Regions from separate parts of the Desulfallas thermosapovorans DSM 6562 genome, predicted to be linked through region 2. Evidence: a T-box and tRNA genes for the amino acid it is inferred to sense, from the RefSeq annotation. Region 2 holds a T-box; the other holds one or more tRNA genes.
The links. A T-box is a leader RNA that pairs with one kind of tRNA and senses whether it is charged. The one in region 2 lies ahead of metG (methionine--tRNA ligase), so its partner is inferred to be a tRNA-Met.
Positions count from the first base shown of each region.

Region 1: it encodes a tRNA-Met, which carries the amino acid that the T-box ahead of metG (methionine--tRNA ligase) is inferred to sense. The anticodon was not compared.

Region 1 covers NZ_VNHM01000002.1:16,644-19,772, forward strand. The annotation lists gene LX24_RS01850 (DAK2 domain-containing protein) at 1-359, shown strand, start outside; gene LX24_RS01855 (DegV family protein) at 449-1,309, shown strand; tRNA gene LX24_RS01860 (tRNA-Met) at 1,494-1,569, opposite strand; gene LX24_RS01865 (ATP-binding protein) at 1,714-3,129, opposite strand, start outside.
Region 2 covers NZ_VNHM01000003.1:172,771-175,899, forward strand. The annotation lists gene LX24_RS04025 (TatD family hydrolase) at 1-363, opposite strand, end outside; gene metG (methionine--tRNA ligase) at 364-1,923, opposite strand; T-box leader at 2,010-2,274, opposite strand; gene LX24_RS04035 (AbrB/MazE/SpoVT family DNA-binding domain-containing protein) at 2,467-2,733, shown strand; gene rsmI (16S rRNA (cytidine(1402)-2'-O)-methyltransferase) at 2,760-3,129, opposite strand, start outside.

The DNA.
Region 1 (3,129 bases), on a different contig from region 2:
CCGCGGAAAACGCTGGCAAAATGGAGGGTGCATTAGGTGTTGTTAAAACGGGTGAAGTGACTGTGGCCGTTCGGGATGCTGTTATTGAAGGTAACACCATAGCTAAAGGTGATTTTATCGGGATGGCGGGTGACCGGTTGGTGGCTGTGGGGCGTCACCTCGATGCATTGGTAATGGATTTACTGCGGGCAATGGTTGATGATGATACCGGGTTAATTACTTTTTACTACGGGGCCGGTATGTCGGGTGCCGAGGCCCGGGAAATTGTCAACAAGATGGAAGAAGAATTTGACGAGTTTGATTTCGAGCTGCATTACGGGGGGCAGCCTTTATACCATTTAATAATCTCGGTGGAGTAGCAAGAAGGGGATGCTTTCTTTTCACTTTGAAACAGTGGCCGGGAGCACTGGCTTTCCGGATAATTTGTTGTAAGGAAGGTGTTGTATCCATGCCCAAAGTCCGTATCGTTACTGACAGTACGGCTGATTTGCCGCGTGAATTGGTGCAGCAATACGGTATTACCGTGGTGCCATTGAAGGTTTTTTTCGGGTCGGAATGTTTTGTGGATGGGGTGGATCTATCGGCTGCCGAATTTTTTAGCCGGCTGGCAGCCAGCAGGGAATTGCCCACTACCTCCCAGCCTTCACCTACCGAGTTTGTGGAATATTATCGCCCGTTGATTGACGAAGGTGCGGATATTGTGTCCATTCATATATCTGCGCAGATGAGCGGTACTTTGCAGTCCGCCCAACTGGCCAGGACCATGCTGAATTATGACGGGCTGGAAGTGATAGATTCCCGCACCGTCAGTGTAGTGCTGGGTATGGTAGTGCTGGCGGCGGCCCGGGCTGCCCAGGCCGGACGTTCCCGGGCTGAGGTGGTGGCCCTGGTGCAGGATATTATTGCCAACCACCGGGTATATTTTATGGTGGATACCCTGGAATACCTGCAGCGCGGTGGGCGTATCGGCAAAGCCCAGGCCTTTTTGGGCACTATATTGAATGTCAAACCCCTGTGCACCATAGTGGACGGAGTGATACATCCCTATGAGAAGGTTCGGGGCCGTAAAAAGGCTATTAACCGGCTGGTGCAGCTAATGGCCGAGCAGTGTCAAGATTCCGGGCCGCTTTATTGTTTTATGACTCATGGTAATGATCCCGGGGGATTAAAGTCTTTACAGGACTTGGTGCGGGAAAAACTCAATTGCCCTGAAATGGCGTACAGCCAGATGGGCGCGGTGGTGGGTACCCACGTTGGGCCGGGTGTTGTGGGCCTGGCGGTATGTCCATATAAATACCTGCAGTGGTAAACCTGGGGATGCTTAAGGAGTTTGACCAGTGCTAACAGAACCGGTAATCGAAGCTCGGGAATTGTATAAAGTGGCGTCATTGATACTGGTTCCGCCGGCGCTGGGGCTTATGCACAAATTATTGGTGAAATGATGATAAAAAGCAAAACCCCTCTTAATCTCCTAAAGAGGGGTTTTGCTGATCTGGTTGCGGGAGAAGGATTTGAACCTTCGACCTTCGGGTTATGAGCCCGACGAGCTACCGGCTGCTCCATCCCGCGATAACTTAATTAGTATAACACAAATATAAAAGGAATGCAAGGGGAAGCAGGGGTGCGGTTCTGTCGCTTCCGTTATAAACATCCCCTTGACTTAATATAACAACACCATGGTAGCATAAAAAGAACTAATCGAAAGCCGGGTTTTCATTCACTGTTTAATTTAAACCGGGCAGAGAAAGTGGAGCCACCGGGACCTGTTTCTATTTGTAGTTCAGCGTTGTGCCTGTCGGCAATGCTGTAGCATATCGCCAGTCCCAAACCGGTCCCGTTATCCTTTGTGGTAAAAAAAGGTGTGCCCAGCTTTCCTAAAATCTCAGGGCTAATTCCGCTGCCTTCATCCCGTACTGCCAGGATTACTTCACCTCTATCGGCATATGTCTTGATGGTCAAAGTTCCCCCGGGAGACATTGCATCCAATCCGTTGCGTACCAGGTTTAGAATTAACTGTCGTATCTCTTCCGGATCTAAATACAAATCAGGAATATTATTTAATTCCAGGGTGATGTTTAAGTCGGAAACCGTTGCGTCAGCCAGTAATAGCGGGTAGATAGACTCAATTATGGCATTAAGACTTTGTATTTGTAAATTCTTTGGTTTATCCTTGGCCAAAGACAAAAATGTGGATATGATGTTGTTGGCCCTGTCCAGTTCTTCAATCATCAGGTTGTAATAACCGCCATACTGGGCGCATTCCTTTTTTTCCCTTAATAATTGTAAAAACCCGCGTACGGTGGTCATGGGGTTTCTTATCTCATGGCCGATACCGGCGGCCATAGCACCTATTAAATTGAATTTTTCAAGACGGGCCATCTCTTGCTCTGTTTTTAATTTTTCAGTTACATCCCTTACATATAAAATAACCCCTTCAATTTTATCGAGTTTTTTTAAGACAAGGGGAAAACTGTATATTTCCTTCCAGCCGACTATATCGCCGCCGGGATCTTTCATGGTTACCAGGACATAACTGGATGTGCCAGTGGTTAAGGTGTCATAAGCAGGGCACCTATCACAAATTTCAGTTCGCCCTTTAAAGGCTTGATAGCATTTTTTTCCTGCCAGTGGCCGCTGCTGGAAATTCCAGCGTTCCACTGTTGTGTTGGCCCGTATAATATTGAAATCACTATCGATAACACATAAACCATCCTGTATGCTTTCGATTACCCCGGCAAGAAAGCTTTCCTTTTCACGCAGGGTTATTTCTATCTGTTTACGCCTGGTAATCTCCTTTTCCAATTCGCTTGTTTTTTGATTGAGCTGGTCAAGGTAGTTGTTGCTATATATAGCGATGGAAATCATAACACTTATTTGTTTCAGCACGTTCAGTTCCTCTTGTGGCGTGTTTCTCAACCGGGTATCATACAGCACATATGTTCCAAAGGCAGTGCCATTGCTGATTAGCGGCACCCATATAATGGTTTTTATGTTGTACTGGTTGATCATGTCATACCAGGCCGCCAGGCGTGGTTCCTGTGAAGGGTTATTGACTACGACAATGTGCCCTGTAGAGATAGCTTCCCCCGAGGGGCTGGAAAGAACCGGGGCTTTCTGGTTTACATCATG
Region 2 (3,129 bases):
GGAAAGATCCCGGTAGTAATCCAGGCCCATTTCCCCCAGCGCCACCACCCGGGGATGGCGGGCCAAACCGGCCAGACGGTCCAGGTAATCCGGGGCCACATCTGCAGCATCATGGGGGTGCACCCCCACCGCCGCCACCACGCCGGGGCGGCTTTGGGCCATGGCCAGCGCCTGCTCCGAGGAATTTACGTCAAAGCCCACGCACAGCACCCGGGTGACCCTGGCCCCGGCCATGCGGCTGAACACCTGGTCCAGGTCGGCGTCAAATTGTTCATCGTACAGGTGGGTATGGGTATCAAACAGCTCACCGGTCACCGGTGTCCCGGCGGTTACCCGGTTTATTTGACCCGTTCCGGTATCCATTTATTCCTCCTCCCCCAGGGTGGCCGGGTCAATGCGCGGGAACAGCGGCTCACCCCGTTTTAACACGGTACCGCCCGGTAGCTTACCCCACACAAGGGATTCCCAGGTATGCAGTTGGGGTTTGTCTTCAATTCCCAACAGGGGCCAGGCCCGCCCGGGCAGTCCGGGCATAAAGGGTGACACCATCACCGTGGCAAAGCGCAATACCTCGGCTACGTTATAAAGCACGGTATTCAGCCGCTCCTGTTTCTCCGGGTCTTTGGCCAGCGCCCAGGGAGCAGTTTCCTCCAGGTATTTGTTGGCCCGACCCACCAGGCGCATTATGGCCGCCAGGGCATTGGAAATCTCCCGGCGTTCCATTAACTCCTCCACCTCCGCCGGCGTTGTGCGAGCCAAATCCAACAGTTCCCCGTCCGGTCCTTCGGGGTCGGAGGGGGGCTTTAACTGCCCTTTGAAATACTTGTTGACCATGGCACAGGTACGGTTGAACAGGTTGCCGAAATCATTGGCCAGGTCAACATTGATACGGTGCACCAGGGCCTCCTCGGAATAAATGATATCAGCCCCCAGGGGCATTTCCCGGAGCAAGTAATAGCGTATGGCATCCACACCGTATTTATCGATTAATACCAGCGGGTCCACCACGTTGCCCTTGGATTTGCTCATTTTGCCGCTGTCCAATAGCACCCAGCCGTGTCCCACCACCTGCTTGGGCAGGGGTAAATCCAGGGCCATAAGGAGAATGGGCCAGATAATGGTATGAAAACGAACGATATCTTTACCCACCAGGTGTATATCGGCGGGCCAGAACTGTTGGTACAAGGCATCGTTTTCCTCATCGTAACCCAAAGCCGAAATATAGTTGGTCAGCGCATCCACCCAGACGTATATAACGTGCTTTTCGTCAAAGGGCACGGGAATACCCCAGTCAAAGGTGGTACGGGAAACGCAAAGGTCCTCCAGACCGCTTTTGATAAAACTGACCATTTCATTGCGCCGGGAGGTGGGCTGGATAAAATCGGGATTGTCCTCGATATACTTGAGCAAGCGATCGGCATACTTGGACATTTTAAAGAAATAACTTTCCTCCTCCAACGGCTCCACCGGGCGACCACAGTCGGGGCAGTTGCCCTCCTCCAGGCGCGCCTCGGTCCACAGGGTTTCACAGGGTGTACAGTACCAACCCTTATAGTTGGCCTTATAAATATCACCCTGATCGTACAGTTTCTGGAAGAATTTCTGCACCACCCTTTTGTGCCTCTCTTCGGTGGTACGAATAAAATCATCATTGCTGATGTTCAAACTGCTCCAAAGGTGCTTGAAACCGGCCACAATCTTATCCACATACTCCAGCGGCGTTTCACCCCGCTCCCGGGCCGAGCGCTCAATTTTCTGGCCGTGCTCGTCAGAGCCGGTCAAAAACCAAACCTCATGGCCGGTCAGTTTCTTAAACCTGGCCATGGCGTCGGCGGCTACAGTAGTATAGGCGTGCCCGATATGCAGGTTATCGCTGGGATAATAAATTGGCGTGGTTATATAAAAGGTTTTCTTTTTTTCCATAATTATGACCTCCCTTAATGCTAATATTAAGCAGCAATAATTTTCCAGGCTCATGGCGCCATAAATTAAATAACGCCCCCGGTTTACCCAGGGGCGAAAAATACTTTCCGCGTTACCACCCTTATTTTGCCTTCTATTGCTTAAAAAAGGCCTCGTTAAGGTACAGGGAACTCAACAACTAATTCCCGATACCCCAAGCCTGGTAACGGTGCTTAACCCGGTACGGCCTACTGAAAGCTTTCAGCCGACGGTTCCGGAGCCATGTTCAATACGTTTTCCCCGGTGGGCTCCCACCCTCCCCACTCGCTGGCCGGTTCTTCCGCATTTACTCCTCTCCATCATGACCTTTATCGACATAATGATTTTAAGGTAACCAGGTCTATCTTGTCAAGTTTTCCCTAAATCAATATTTTTTATACAAAAAAATCCATGTTTTTATAAAAAAATGTTGACTTTTACTGCCATCACTGGTACCATTTACTTGTGCTATATAATCAATTTATGTCGAATCGATGCTTTCATTATCGAGGGGAGGGAAAGACATTGAAATCTACTGGTATTGTAAGAAAGGTGGACGAGCTGGGCCGCGTGGTAATTCCCATCGAATTACGCCGCACTCTCGGCATTGATGAAAAGGATGCCCTGGAAATTTACGTTGATGCCGAAAAAATTATATTAAAGAAATATGAGCCCGCCTGCGTATTCTGCGGCAATGCCGCCGATGTGCAGCACTACAAAGGCAAACTCGTCTGCCGGAATTGCGCCCTGGCCATGTTTGAAAATGTTAAAGAAGATGTTAAAGCCATGTAGTAGTATACATAGTTACTGGGCAATTCCTATTTGGAACCGCTTACTTGATTGTACAATTCCCGCCGGGGAATACTCCTCAGGCGGGCAACTATTTTTATAGCCTTGGTGGGCGGTACCCCTTCTTCCTGCAGTAAACGGACGTACTCTTCCGGCGTCAAATTGCCATCCACGGTGTTTGTCCCATCACCTTCAGCCGGGCGGCCCTCAATCACCAGCACAAATTCTCCCCGGGGCGGCTCGCCGGTGAATTGCTCCCGCAACTGCGCCAGTGTACCGCGCCGCACATCTTCATGCAGCTTGGTCAACTCCCGGGCCGCGCAAGCCCGCCGGTCACCCATGGCATCCACCAATTCACCCAGTGTCTTTGGCAACCGGTGGGGAGACTCATATAAAACA